Catenulispora sp. GP43: one gene and its partner. The protein of the gene in region 1 interacts with the protein of each later gene in a pairwise test. Links are inferred from orthologs where the notes say so. Each region holds a gene or a part of one and is shown on either strand. Other genes may lie near its edges.

Evidence for each region.
Region 2: the proteins of ABH926_RS04655 (region 1) and rpe interact in binary tests that used the Escherichia coli proteins (3 or more experiments, as listed by UniProt). The link is inferred for Catenulispora sp. GP43 from one-to-one orthologs.

The regions. Positions count from the first base shown.
Region 1 is NZ_JBGCCT010000002.1:221,409-228,612, forward strand. What follows is about bases 2,157-5,146. They hold ABH926_RS04655 (sugar kinase), read left to right. Parts: upstream 2,157-3,168; coding sequence 3,169-4,125; downstream 4,126-5,146. Other genes in these bases: ABH926_RS04645 (hypothetical protein), read left to right, coding at 2,157-2,525; ABH926_RS04650 (bifunctional 4-hydroxy-2-oxoglutarate aldolase/2-dehydro-3-deoxy-phosphogluconate aldolase), read left to right, coding at 2,546-3,172; ABH926_RS04660 (hypothetical protein), read right to left, coding at 5,024-5,146. In the rest of the region: ABH926_RS04635 (FadR/GntR family transcriptional regulator), read left to right, coding at 1-556; dgoD (galactonate dehydratase), read left to right, coding at 553-1,698; more of ABH926_RS04645, read left to right, coding at 1,692-2,156; more of ABH926_RS04660, read right to left, coding at 5,147-5,617; ABH926_RS04665 (transposase), read right to left, coding at 5,670-5,978; ABH926_RS04670 (ISL3 family transposase), read right to left, coding at 5,975-7,069. UniProt on the Escherichia coli protein: Catalyzes the ATP-dependent phosphorylation of fructoselysine to fructoselysine 6-phosphate. Functions in a fructoselysine degradation pathway that allows E.coli to grow on fructoselysine or psicoselysine.
Region 2 is NZ_JBGCCT010000046.1:56,554-63,754, forward strand. What follows is about bases 1,829-4,815. They hold rpe (ribulose-phosphate 3-epimerase), read left to right. Parts: upstream 1,829-2,978; coding sequence 2,979-3,653; downstream 3,654-4,815. Other genes in these bases: ABH926_RS50065 (AMP-binding protein), read right to left, coding at 1,829-2,249; ABH926_RS50070 (helix-turn-helix domain-containing protein), read left to right, coding at 2,408-2,848; ABH926_RS50080 (serine/threonine-protein kinase), read right to left, coding at 3,661-4,815. Also shown: ABH926_RS50060 (SDR family oxidoreductase), read left to right, coding at 1-568; more of ABH926_RS50065, read right to left, coding at 552-1,828; more of ABH926_RS50080, read right to left, coding at 4,816-5,325; ABH926_RS50085 (riboflavin synthase), read left to right, coding at 5,943-6,614; ABH926_RS50090 (bifunctional 3,4-dihydroxy-2-butanone-4-phosphate synthase/GTP cyclohydrolase II), read left to right, coding at 6,644-7,201. UniProt on the Escherichia coli protein: Catalyzes the reversible epimerization of D-ribulose 5-phosphate to D-xylulose 5-phosphate.

The DNA of each region.
Region 1 (7,204 bases):
GGCGTCCAAGGGGCTCATCGACTCCAGGCAGAAACGCGGCACCTTCATCAGGCCCCGCGCCGACTGGAACCTGCTCGACGCGGATCTGCTGCGCTGGCAGGGCATGGGCGTACCGGATGAGGGCTTCCTGGAGAACCTGGCCGAGGTCCGCGCCATCGTCGAGCCAGCCGGCGCCCGCTTGGCCGCCGCCCGCCGCACCGAGCAGGACCTGGCGGCGTTGGAGGAGGCGCTGGCGGCGATGGCCGCCGCCGAAGGCGACGTCGAAGCGAACGTCGAAGCCGACCTGCTGTTCCACCGGGCGCTGCTGGCCGCGGCGAACAACGAACTGCTCACCCGGATGGAAGTCGTGATCGAGGCCGGGCTGCGCGTGCGCGACCGGTTCGTCCACGGCGCCGAACACGCCGATGACGCCGTACCCGCCCACCGCTCCGTCCTCGACGCGGTACGCGCCCAGGACCCCGACGCGGCAGCGCGAGCCGTCGAGGATCTGCTCGCCAAGGCCACCGCCGACCTGCGGACCGTGATATCCCGCACGCACCCGAAAGAGTCCGGATGAAGATCACATCGCTGGAGACATTCCTGATCGCCCCCCGGTGGTTGTTCCTGCGCGTCGCGACCGACGAGGGCATCACCGGATGGGGCGAGCCGGTGGTGGAGGGCCGGGCCGAGACCGTCCGCGCCGCGATCCACGAACTCGCCGACTACCTCGTCGGCGAGGACCCGCTGCGCATCGAGCACCACTGGCAGGTGCTCACCAAGGGCGGGTTCTACCGCGGCGGCCCGGTGCTGTCCTCGGCGGTGGCCGGAATCGACCAGGCGCTGTGGGACCTGGCCGGCAAGGCCTACGGCGCGCCGGTCCACCAACTGCTCGGCGGCCCGGTGCGGGACCGCGCCCGCGTCTACGCCTGGATCGGCGGCGACCGGCCGACCGAGGTGGCCGAACTGGCCGCCGCCCAGGCCGAGGCCGGGTTCAGCGCGGTGAAGATGAACGGCTCCGCCCAGATGCGGCACATCGACACCCCCGCGCAGGCCGAGGCGGTCGTCGAGCGGGTCGCCGCGGTCCGCGCGGTCCTCGGTCCAGACCGCGACGTCGTGGTCGACTTCCACGGCCGGATGTCCACGGCCATGTCACGCCGTCTGCTTCCAATGCTCGAACCCTTGCAACCGCTGTTCGTCGAGGAACCGGTCCTCCCCGAGTACTCGCGTGACCTGCGCAGCCTCGTCGAATGCTCCAGCGTCCCGCTGGCGGTCGGCGAGCGGCTGTTCTCCCGCTGGGATTTCCGCGACGTGCTCACCACCGGCATAGCGGTCGCCCAACCGGACCTGTCGCACGCCGGCGGCATCTCGGAGGTGCGACGCATCGCCGCCGCCGCCGAGACCCACGACGTGGCCGTGGCCCCACACTGCCCCCTCGGCCCGCTCGCCCTGGCCGCCAGCCTGCAACTGGCGTTCGCGACACCCAACTTCCTGATCCAGGAACAGAGCCTGGGATTGCACTACAACCGCGGCAACGAGATGTTCGACTACCTGGCCGACCCCGAGCCGCTGCGCGTCCGCGAAGGCCATATCGAGCGCTTCACCGGGCCGGGGCTGGGCATCGAGATCGACGAGGCGGCGGTGCGCCGTGCGGCCGAAGTCGGCCACCGGTGGCGCAACCCCGTCTGGCAGCACGCGGACGGGTCGTTCGCAGAATGGTGACCGTCCAGCAGCCGGCCGTCGAGTTCGACGCCGAGCGCGGCGGGCGCTGGACGTCACTGCGCGCGGGCGGCAGGGAATGGCTGTGGCGGCGCCCCGATCCGGCGCGCCGGACGGTGCGCCCCGGCGACGCCTTCGTCGACGTCGGCGGCGTGGAGGAATGCGTTCCCACGATTCGGGGGCTCCCCGACCACGGCGACGCATGGTCCCGGCCCTGGCGGGCGCACAGCGGTCGCACCATGGTGCAATGTCCTGACTTCGAGCTGGACCGCCGGATCATCGCCGGGCCCGCGGCGCTGCACCTCGTCTACACACTGCGCGCCGAACCCGGCTACCGGTTCCTGTGGGCGGCGCACGCCCTGCTCGACCTGTCTGAGCAAGCTGTGTTGTCCGCGCCCGAGGGCACACCGACCCGCCTGTTCCCCGAAGCCGCGGGACTTCTGACCGACACCTGGCCCAGCTCAGCGCCGTACGTCACCGGCAACTGGCCCGAACCCCGCGGACTGCGCCTGGACCGCCTCGGTCCCGACGACGGTACCGCGGTCGGCGCGGTCCTGGTCGGTTGCGACGCGATCGGAGTCGCGGACGGTCCCGACGTTCTGAACCTCCGCTTGTACGCGGAACCCGATGTGCCCGTCTCGATCGCACTATGGCGCAATATGGGCGGTTTCCCACACTCCGCGCCGTATCGCAGCGTCGGTGTCGAGCCCATGCTCGGCAGCGTCTTCGACCTTGCCGACGCCGGGCCGCACGACGCCGCCGTCGTGCCACCGACCGGAGAACTGCGGTGGGCACTACAAATCACCGCGGCCCGCCGCCACGAACACTGATCCCCGAGAGACACGAAGCCATGGATGTCACCGCACTCCCCCACCGGACCCTCGCCATCGTTCGCGGCTCCGACCCGACGGCTGCTTTGCGCACCATCCTGATCCTCGCCGAGGAGGGACTGACCGCCAGCGAGGTGTCCCTGACGACCCCGAACGCGCTCTGGGTGATCGAACAGGCCCGGCGCGAACTCGGCCCCGACGCCCTGCTCGGCGCCGGCACCGTCGTCACAGCGGCCGACGCGGCGCGAGCCGCCGACGCCGGAGCCGCCTTCCTGGTCACCCCCGGACTCGGCCCGGACCTGCGCGAGGCTGGCCCGCCCGGACTGCCGACGTTCGTCGGCGCCCTGACACCCGGCGAGGTGATCGGGGCCCTGGCCTACGGCGCCACCGCGGTCAAGGTCTTCCCCGCCTCCCTCGGCGGACCACCGTATCTCAAGGCGCTGAGGGATCCGTTCCCGACTGTGCCGTTCGTCCCGGTCGGCGGAGTGGACGCCGACGGCGCAGCCGCCTACCTCGCCGGCGGCGCGGCCGCCGTGGGGGTCGGTTCGCCGCTGATCGGCGATGCCGCGTCCGGCGGCGGCCACGACGGCCTGCGCGCCCGCGCCGCGGCTTGGCGGCTGCGCATGGCCGAGGCGGTGGCCGCGTGACCACGCCGGACGTCGTCACCATCGGCGAGACCATGGCGGCGCTGCGCGCCACCGGTCCGGTCCGGCTCGGCGCACCGATGAACCTCTCCGTCGCCGGAGCCGAATCCACCGTCGCCATCGGCCTGGCCCGTCTCGGGCACCGCTCGTGCTGGATCGGGCGGGTCGGCGACGACGAGTTCGGCGCCTTGGTTCTCCGAACCCTGCTCGCCGAAGGAGTCGACGTCAGCCACGCCCACATCGACGGCGAAGGCCGACCCACCGGCCTGCTGGCACGCGAAAGACGTATAGGCGGCCTGATCCAGGTCTCCTACTACCGTGGCGGGTCGGCGGGATCAGCCCTGTGCCCCGAGGACGTGCTGCCCGCCTTGTCGCCCGGAGTCCGCCTTCTGCATCTGACCGGGATCACCCCGGCGCTGAGCCCGACCTGTGCCGAAGCCGCCTTGGCCGCGGCCCGTGAAGCACGCGAACTCGGCATCACCGTCAGCCTGGATGTGAACTACCGCTCCAGATTGTGGTCAGCGCAGCGCGCACGGGAAACGCTGCTGCCCCTGACCCGCCTGGCCGACATCCTGATCGCCTCCGCCGACGAACTGCACCTGGTCTGCGCGGATCCCGTGCTGGAAGAGAAGGCCCTGGTAGACGCGCTCCTGACCGAAGGCACCCGCGAACTCGTGCTCACTCGCGGCGGCAACGGGGCCGACGTGTTCACCACCGCGGCCAGCGCCCACGCCGAGGCGCACCAGGTGCCCGTGGTCGACGTGGTCGGCGCGGGCGACGCCTTCGTCGCCGGCTATCTGTCGGGCCTCCTGGACGGCCTGGACCTCGACCGGCGGCTCCGTCGCGCAGTGGCCGCCGGCGCCTTCGCCGTCGCCGCCGAAGGCGACTGGGAGGGCCTGCCCACCCGGGACAGCCTCGCACTGCTCGACCATCCGTCCGGCACCACCCTCCGCTGACCAGGAACGAGCCGCGGAGACCCGCGATCAGCACCATCCCCGCCGAGGCGGTCGAGATCTGGGCCGAGGGCGGGTTCGCATTCGCCGAAGGCGCCCGCTGGGCCGGCGGCGGCCTCGTCTTCGTCGGCGTCCTCTCCGGACGCCTGTTCGAGATCCCGGCCGAACCCGGTGACGACGGCCGGCGCCGCGCACGCGTATCGCCGGTCTGAAGCTTCCGCGCGGCGCGGTCGCCCCGCTCGAAGGGACCATCGGAGACTGGATCGTCGCGGCCGGGCCCGGCATCACCCGGCTCGGGCGAGCCACCGCGGTGGATCGCCCGCCAAAGCCCTGCTGCTGTCGGCGCCGGCCACTGCTCCGGGGCACTCGTTCAGCCGCAGCGGCGTCAGCATCGTCAACGGCGGCCACGTCGGCCTGTTCCGCTACGCACGTATCTTTCAGCGCAACGACAAAGCAGAACTGCCGGTGCGCGTGGCCTGTATCACCGACATGGATCCTGCCTCGGACGCGGCCGGCGAAGACATGCGCAAGAAGCTGAAGCAGTGGAGTGACCTGTGTCCTTGCCGAGAACCTCATCCATGCTGGTCCGGCCGCCTATCCAGATCATGGTGACGGCAATTGACCGGCGGTGGGATCGTGAGTTCTCGTGTGCCTGCGCTTCGCCTACGTCCTGGCCGTCTTGCAGCGCCAACTCGCCGCGGCAGGAAGACGTCCGCGACCTGACTGGGCCGATCGCGCGATCATCGCGCTGCTGCTCGGTCTAGCACCCAAAGCGTGCCGCGCTGGACTACGTCTGTTCGTTACCCCGGATACCATCCTGGCTCATCAATCTTGGGTGTGGCATCAAGTAGCTGATCATCTACGTGCTGGTCCTGGGATGGGTGCAGCTTTCTGGGGCCGCTTACCCCATGCTCTGGGCGATGACAAGGATGACGACCGTGTCTGTCGATCGTCTCTCGACGATGATGTTGCCGGATGACGCCCCGTCCCACTGGTAGACCGCGGATCCCTCTGTGGAGTCCTCGCTCCAGTCTGGACCGAGCCCTTGCACGAATGACTGGGGTCGGCCGGTGTCAGCCGTCACCTCGTCCGCGGTCTTTGCCGTCGGCACAGCGGCAAGCGTCTTCAGAAGGGTCGCCGTGTCTGGCGCCGGGACGGAGAAACGTAAGAACAGCGTGTCGGGGCCGTTGAATGAGTTGTCGTCGCTGTAGTAGCGCACATCGCTGGACGTCGGCGGTAGTGGGATGCGGTAGTACTGCACAGCCCCTGTCAGGGTGCCGGTTGCCGAATTGGTCCAGCCGGACGAACACTCGTTGCGGTGGTAGGAGTGTGGATCGGTTCGCGTGGGGTCCTCGGGCCAGCATGGCGCCACCGCCTGACGTGTGGCATAGCCGGCTGCGCTCAACGCCAGGACGACCGCCAGCGCCCAGAAACAGCCTCGGCCGCGCCGCCCTGCTGGGCTTTGCGCTTCAGGAACCGTCCTTGGCTCAGCCATGACGCGATCCTTGCAGCGCGAGCGTCCGGGATGTGCCGGGGGTCGCTTTTCTTCACACGTTCCTTCGCGGCTGGCTGTGACGGCCGCTAGTGCGTCGGCTGAGGTGCCCTCGGGCGCGGCGGGTGGTGGCGCAGCGGGCGCGCAGGCGCTGGTTTGCGGGGTTGCGGTAGCCGAACGCGCTGCGGGCGTCAGTCTTGATCAGGCGGTTGACGCCTTCGGAGGCGGCGTTGGTGACGCCCGTGGTGATCGCGACGAGGATCTGCGGCCACCAGGTGGAAACGGTGTTCGCGAGACGTTCCATCTCTGGCAGGCCGGAGGCGGCGGCGGATTCGTAGAAGCGGACGAGCAGCCCGCGGATCATGGCGCGGTCGGGCCGGTGCCGTGCAGCGCGAGGAGGTCCATCAGGTCCTCCTTCACATTCCAGGCGGCCAGGATCGGGACGCCGATCTTCTTCGGCAGCGCCATCAGGTCTTCCACCATCGGATCTAGGTGGTCGGCGTGCATCCGCGCGGCTGAGCGGGTCAGCCGGTTCCTCAACTCCCACTCGCGGTTGCCCTTCCGGCCGCGTCGGCCGCGTTGTTGCACGGTGACCCGGCGACGGACCTCGGTCAGCGCGGTGTTCGCCAGCTGGGCGACATGAAAGCGGTCCACCACCAAGATGGCGTGCGGCAGGCTGTCGCGGATGGCGGCCTTGAACACGCTGCACATGTCGATCGCCACGACCCGCACCCCGGCCCGCCACTGCTGGCTCTGATTCTCAATCCAGGCGCTGACGCTGGCCGCGGTGCGGCCCTCGACCTGTCCCAGGAGCCCGGCTCCGCCGGACAGGTCGCAAAAGCCGACATGCCACCGGTCGGCCAGCACTTCCCAGACCTCGCCGCCGTCCGGGCCTGCCACCAGGCGGAACTTCGCCTTGCCGCGGCGGGTCTCATCAATGCCCAGATGCTCTACGGCCGGGACCGTCTTCGGCAGCGCCGCCTCGGCGGCAACAGCGAACGCGGCCTGCACCACTGGCCAGGAGACCTCGTGATCTCGCGCGGACTGGATCACCGTGCGACCGCCATCTGCCACCGCGGACCCGGCTGACGCGCGAAGACGGCTGGTCAATCGGGTCCTTGCCGGGATCGTCGGCAGCGCCTCGGTGAACGACCGGCGAGGGCACCGGGAGTTCTCGCAGGCCCACCGGCGCTTCGTCCACCGCAACTGCGTCGGCCGACCGGCCAGCGGCAGATCCCGGGGCCTGGTGGTCACCAGGCCCAGCGACCGCGACGAACGGACTCCGCATTCTGGGCAACACCGCGCTGCATCACACGCCGTGACCAGCGCCAGCATCGGAATCCCGGTCTCGTCCATCTCGGCCGAGACGACCTTCACCCCGTCCAGCCCAAGCAGCAGCGTTGCCGTATCGTCGTTCAAGCCCGTGACCCTTCGCCGACTATCCTTGCTTCGCATCTCGGATGATCACAGAAGGTCACGGGCGTTGCGTATTCATCAAGGCCCTGATGCCACGGTCAAGATTGAAGAGCCACCATCCTGCGCTGGCACCGCGACCTGCTGCGGAGCCGCTGGACGAAGAAGTCCCGCCCG
Region 2 (7,201 bases), on another replicon or contig:
GCGGGTCCACGCGGTCGAGGCGGACCTGGCGCTCGCCGAGACGCCGGAGGCGGTTTTCGCCGACGTGCGCGGTGCGCTGGGGGACGTCACGGCCCTGGTGATGGCGCACTGCGAGTCCGTGAACTCCTCGATCATGGACACCTCCGTGGAGGCGTGGGACCGGCACTTCGCGGTCAACGCGCGGGCGTCGTGGCTGCTGGTGCGCGAGTACGCCAAGGGCTTCGCCGGTCCGCACGGCGCCGGTCGGATCATCGCTTTGACCAGCGACGCCATCGTCCACAACCTGCCCTACGGGGCCAGCAAGGGCGCGCTGGACCGGCTCATGCTGGCCGCCGCGGTGGAGCTGCGCGAGCTCGGGGTGAGCGCCAACGCCGTCGATCCGGGGCCGACGCAGACCGGCTGGATGGACGACAACCTCGAGACCTACATCAGAGAACACACTCCGCTGGGACGCAACGGCGTTCCCTCGGACTGCGCGGAGCTTGTCGCGTTCCTGTGCTCCGCGCGCGGCGGCTGGATCAACGGACAGGTGCTGAACTCGGACGGCGGCTTCACCGCGGCCCGGTAGGGCCGGTGGGGCCGGTGGGGCCGGTGGCGAGCCCGAGGATCTCCACCGCCTGCTCCCGCATCTCCACCTTGCGCACCTTCCCGGTGACCGTCATGGGGAACCCGTCCACGACGTGCACATAGCGCGGGATCTTGAAGTGCGCGAGGTGTCCCTCGCAGAACGCGTGGACGTCCTCGGCGGTCAGCGGCTGCGCGCCGGGCCGCAGGCGGACCCAGGCCATCAGCTCCTCGCCGTACTTCTCGTCGGGGACTCCGATCACCTGGACGTCCTCCACGTCTGGATGCGCGTAGAGGAACTCCTCCACCTCGCGCGGATAGACGTTCTCACCGCCGCGGATCACCATGTCCTTGATGCGGCCGACGATGGCCACGTAGCCGTCGGCATCCATCTGCGCGAGGTCGCCGGTGTGCATCCAGCCGTCGGCGTCCACGGCCTCGGCGGTGCGCTCGGGCTCGTCCCAGTAGCCGAGCATGACGCTGTAGCCGCGGGTGCACAGCTCTCCGGGCTCGTCGGTGCCGAGGGTGGCGCCGCTGCCCGGGTCGACGATCTTGATCTCGACATGCGGGTGGACGCGGCCGACGGTGGCCACGCGGCGCTCCAGGCTGTCGTCGCGGCGGGTCTGGGTGGAGACCGGGGAGGTCTCGGTCATGCCGTAGGCGATGGTCACGTCCGTCATGCCCATCTCGCCGATGACCCGCTTCATCACCTCGACCGGGCACGGCGAGCCGGCCATGACGCCGGTGCGCAGGGAACTGAGGTCGTAGGTACCCGGGGACTTCTCCAGGAGCGCCAACTCCGCGATGAACATGGTGGGAACGCCATAGAGGACCGTGCAGTGTTCCTCGGAGACCGCGCGCAGGGTGTCGGCGGGGTCGAACAGCTGGCCGGGCAGCACCATGCAGGCGCCGTGGCTGGTGGCTCCGAGGTTGCCCATCACCATGCCGAAGCAGTGGTACAGCGGTACCGGTAGGCAGACGCGGTCCTCGTGCGTCCAGCCCTGGACTTCGGCGACCATGAAGCCGTTGCCCAGGACGTTGCGGTGCGACAGCGTCGCGCCCTTGGGGAATCCTGTGGTGCCGGATGTGTACTGGATGTCCACCGGGTCGTCGGGGTGCAGGCGGCTCTCGCGTTCGGCGAGCGCCGAGGCGGGCACCGTCGCGCCGCCCTCGACGAAGGTGGTCCAGCCGGGGGTGCCGATGTAGACGACGTCCTGGAGCTCGGGGCAGTCCTCGCGCACCGCGTTCACCATGGCGACGTAGTCGCTCGACTTCACCTGGGTGGCGGCGAACAGCAGGCTGGCCCCGGACTGCTTGAGGGTGAAGCGGATCTCGTGGACCCGGTACGCCGGGTTGAGGTTCACCAGTATCGCGCCGATCTTCGCCGCCGCGTACTGCACCAGGACCCATTCCGCACAGTTCGGCGACCAGATCCCCACCCGGTCGCCCTTGGCGACGCCGGCCGCGAGCATTCCGCGGGCCAGGTCCGTGACGGCCGTGTCGAACTCGGAGTACGTCCAGCGCCGGCCGGTCGCTGACTCCACCAGGGCGTCGCGCCCGGGGTGGGCGGCCGCGATCCGCGCCAGGTTCGCACCGATGGTCTCCTCCGGCAGAGGCGGGGAGTCGGGGCCCTTGCGGTGGGCTTCGAGGGCTTCGTCCCGGCTGCCAGCGTCGTTGCCGATCATGCCGTCTCACCTGCGCTTCTTCTGGGTTTCCTCTGGAGTCGACGTCAGGATTCGACACTAGTGGGTCGGTGCGGCGGCGTCGATGGGCCGCGCTGAGAGACACTCTCAGGGGCACGCGGTAATCTCCGAGTCAAGAGGTGTCTGCGATCGGAGGTGTGATGCGACAGGACAAGGGCTGGCTTCCCGGCCCTGACGCGCGGCCCACCAGGGCCCTGGCGCTGCTGATCACCGGCCTGACCGACGACGCGGTGGCGCGCCGGCTGGCGGTGAGCCGTCGGACGGTGCAGCGCGCGGTGCGGGACCTGATGGACGCCGCCGGCGCCCGGACCCGTATGCAGCTCGGCCACCACGCCGCCTGCGTCGGGCTGCCGATCCCCGATCTGCCGTCCGCGGTGGAGCCCCGGGACCGGCCGGCCCCGGCGGACCTGCGGCTGCTGGCGCTGCTGCTGGCCGACGCGCGGGTGGACCGCGTGCTCGGGGTCAGCCCGCGCAGCGTCGAGCGTGAGGTGCGGCGGCTGATGACGCTGGCCGGGGCGAAGAGCCGGGTGCAGCTGGGGTGGCTGGCGACGCGGTGGGGTTGGTTGCAGGGCGCGGATTGAGGGCGCGGACCGGCGACACAGACCGGCGACACAGACCGGCGACACAGACCGGCGACACAGACTGAAGTCATCCGGCGGCGGTGATCACGCTCGCGCGTTCCGCACCCCGCCGATCTGCCAGACTTTCCTCATGAGTCCCGTCCAGATCTCCCCGTCCATCCTCTCGGCCGACTTCGCGCGCCTGGCCGAGGAGGTCACCGCGGTCCCGTCGGCCGACTGGATCCACGTCGACGTGATGGACAACCACTTCGTGCCGAACCTGACGCTGGGGCTGCCGGTGGTGGAGGCGCTGGTGAAGGCCTCGCCGCGGCCGCTGGACTGCCACCTGATGATCGCCGACCCGGACCGCTGGGCGCCGGGCTACGCCGAGGCCGGGGCGGGCAGCGTCACCTTCCACGTGGAGGCCGCGCACGCGCCGATCCGGCTGGCGCGCGCCATCCGCTCGGCCGGGGCGCGGGCCGGGATGGCGCTGAAGCCGGCTACGCCGATCGAGCCGTACGAGGACATGTTGGCGGAGCTGGACATGGTCCTGCTGATGACCGTGGAGCCGGGCTTCGGCGGGCAGAAGTTCCTGGACGTGGTGCTGCCCAAGATCCGGCGCACGCGGCAGATGATCGACCGGCACGGCGGGTCGGTGTGGCTGCAGATCGACGGCGGCGTCGCCGCGGACACCATCGAGCGCTGCGCCGAGGCCGGGGCCGACGTGTTCGTCGCCGGCTCCGCGGTCTACGGCGCGGAGGACCCGGACCGGGCGATCCAGGCGCTGCGTGCCCAGGCCGAGGCGGCCGGCGCGCGGGTTGCCTGAGACAGCCTCACTGTGCCGGAGCCGCGGCCCCGGCTTCTTCAAGGGGCCGGACGAGGCAGAAGCTGACCGAGGATCCGGTTTCCACGTCCGCGTGGCCGAGGGCGTGGAACTTCTTGCAGACGTCCGGGTCGGCCTGGTCCTCGCGGGCGGTGACCCGGCGGCCGTCGGCGCTGGACCGGGCCTTCGCCGCGGACAGGGTGCCCGTGATGTGGCCGGCGGAGTCCACCTTGACGAAGTCGCCGGCCTTGACGCTGCTCACGTCGAACGACGAGGTCCGCATAGTCGCGAACAGCACGCCGCCGATCGTCGCCAGGACCAGCAGCGCCAGTATCACGGCGCGCGGCCGCAACCGTGCCGGCTGCCGGACCGGCGCGCCGGAGTTGTGCGGGCGCGGCACGGGGCGCTGACCGGTGCCGGTGGGCCGGCGCTGTTCGGGGCCCGGCCCCGGCCCCTGCCCCTGGACGCGTCGCCGCTGATCCGTGTTCTGCGACAGGCGGTTGCCGGTGTCGCTCGGCCGCCGCGGGGGGACGCCGGCCTGCCTGCCCGGCCCACCTGGTCCACCTGGTCCATCTGGTCCGCCGGAGCCTGCCGAGCCGGCCGTTCTGCTTGACCCGGTCGGTCCGCCGGCCCCGCCCGACCAGCCTGAGCTACGCGACCCGCCCGACCCGCGCGGCGTGGTCGTTCCGTGTGCTGTGCCCGAACCGTGTGCTACGCCGGGACCGTGCGACGTCCCCGAACCTCGCGAGGTGGTCACCGCCGACCCGCGCCCGGACGGAGTGCCCGGCCGGTACGGCGTACCGGCCGTCGGCGCCGCGAGCGTCCGATCCACCGCCGCCGTCCGCTCCACCGGCGCCGCCTCCCGCGCCGCGAGCAGCGTCCGCGCCTGCGCGATCCCGGCCCGGGCCCCGGGCTCCTTCTCCAGCAGCCCGGTGATCAGCGGTGTCAGCCGCCCGGCCCGCACCGGCGCCGGGGCCTCGTCCAGGATCACCGCGGTCAGCGTCCCGGTCGCGGTCTCCCGGTGGAAGGGCGAGAAGCCCTCGACCGCCTGGAACAGCGTCACGCCGAGCGAGAACAGGTCGCTGATGGCCAGTCCCTCGGTGCCGCGGGCCCGCTCCGGCGCGATGTACTCCACCGATCCCAGGAAGCTGCCGGCCGCGGTCAGCGCGGTGTCGGTGTCGCCGATCGCGATGCCGAAGTCGGTCAGCAGCACCTGTCCGTCGTCGGCCAGCATCACGTTCGCCGGCTTCACGTCGCGGTGCACGATCCCGGCGGCGTGCGCCGCCTCCAGCGCGTCCAGCAGCGCGCCGGCGACCAGGGTCGCGTGCGGCACGGACAGCGGGCCGAACGCCTCGACGTGCTCCTCCAGCGTGTGGCCGGCGACCAGCTGCATCACGGTCCACGGCACGCCGTCCTCGACCACCACGTCGTGCACGGCCACCACGTTCGGGTGGTCGCGCAGCCGGGCCGCGTTGCGGGCCTCGCGCTCGGCGCGGCGCAGGCGGTCGTCGGCGTCGGGCCCGGCGGCCGGCAGGTAGACCTCCTTGACCGCGACCTCGATGCGCAGCGCCTCGTCGGAGGCGCGCCAGACCCGGCCCATGCCGCCGGAGCCGAGCCGTGCCAGCAGCCGGTACCGGCCGCCGACCAGCTGCCCCGGCTCTGCCTGTCCAGCCATGCGCGTCCCCCCGGATCAGTGGTTTGTGTCGAGCTCAGGCTACGTGCTCATGCTTGCCGGGTGAGCCTACTGGCTGCGAAGTCAAAGGAGCGTTCACCCCAGTCCGCGCCGGTGTTCGCCCCACCGAACGATCTCGATCCCTGAGACGGGCGGCGGCGTGCGGCTATCCGGTAAAAATAGAACGTGTTACAGTTCTACGTGGAGCCAGGGGTGATGCGCACCACGCCCGGACCGCCCGGGAATGAATCGCGTGGCACACTGGTTCAGAACGACGAACGCGTGCTCCGGGGTCGGTGGAATTCCGAACCGGCGGTGACAGTCCGCGAACCGCTCGTTCGCTTCGGCGAACGGGTGGCCGATCCGGTGGAATTCCGGGACCGACGGTTAAAGTCCGGATGGGAGGCTGCACGCGACGGGCGTGCCGCCTCGCCGTGTCCGCACGGGACCGGCGCCGGTTCACGTCCCGTCGCGGCGTTCGCGACGGCTGCCGCCGATCTGGCGGAGTATGCCGTGGCGCGCCGCCTCCCCTCACGCACCCCCCTTCCCGGAGCCCGGGTTCGACAGGTTCGAACCGAGTGCCGACCGGCACGCGGATGAGGCGGATAGGGGAGCACACCGTGTTCACAGGCATCGTCGAAGAGCTCGGCCGCGTCGTCGCGCTGGACGTGGAGGGCGACTCCGCACGGCTGCGGGTGGCCGGACCGCTGGTCACCTCGGACGCCGAGCACGGCTCCTCGATCGCCGTCAACGGCGTGTGTCTGACCGTCATCGAGGCCGCCGACCAGGCCGCGCAGGCCGGGGAGTTCACCGCCGACGTGATGGCCGAGACCCTCGAGAAGTCCAGCCTCGGCGACCTCAAGCCCGGCGACCCGGTCAACCTCGAGCGCCCGATGAAGCTCGGCGCGCGCCTGGGCGGGCACCTGGTGCAGGGGCACGTCGACGGCGTCGGCACCGTGCTGGAGCGCATCCCGGGCGAGCACTGGGAGGTCGTCCGGGTCTCGCTGCCCTCGGCGCTGTCGCGCTACGTCGTGGACAAGGGCTCGATCACCGTGGACGGCATCTCGCTGACCGTGGTCGAGGCCGCCGCGGACTCCTTCACCGTGAGCCTGATCCCGACCACGCTTGAGCTGACCACGCTGGGCAGCAAGGGTCCGGGCGCGCCGGTGAACCTGGAGATCGACGTCATCGCCAAGTACACCGAGCGGCTGCTCGGCCTGGGCGACACCACCGCCGACCAGTCTGCGAGCGGCGTCTCCGGCGCCGCGGTGATCGGCGGGCAGCGGGCATGAACGACACCGACATACAAGGAGATCGCGGTATGAGCACCGTGGAAGCCGGTGTCGTGGAGGACACCGGGCACAGCGAGGTCACCGGGCACAGCGAGGCCACCGGGCACAGCGAGCCCATCGTCCTGGACACCATCGAGCGCGCGCTGAGCGAGCTGGCCGCCGGCCGTCCGGTCGTGGTGGTCGACGACGAGGACCGGGAGAACGAGGGCGACCTCATCTTCGCGGCCTCGCTGGCCACGCCCGAGGTCGTCGGGTTCACCATCCGGTACTCCTCCGGGGTGATCTGCGTGCCGCTGCCGGCCGCCGACGCCGACCGGCTCAACCTGCCCCCGATGACCGCGATCAACCAGGACCGCAAGGGCACCGCCTACACCGTCTCGGTGGACGCCCGCGACGGCGTGAGCACCGGTATCTCGGCGGCCGACCGGGCCCGCACCATCCGGCTGCTGGCCGACGCGGACACCACCGCCGAGGACCTGACCCGGCCCGGCCACGTCTTCCCGCTGCGCGCCAAGGACGGCGGCGTGCTGGTGCGCCCCGGCCACACTGAGGCCGCCGTCGACCTGTGCCGGCTGGCCGGGCTGCCG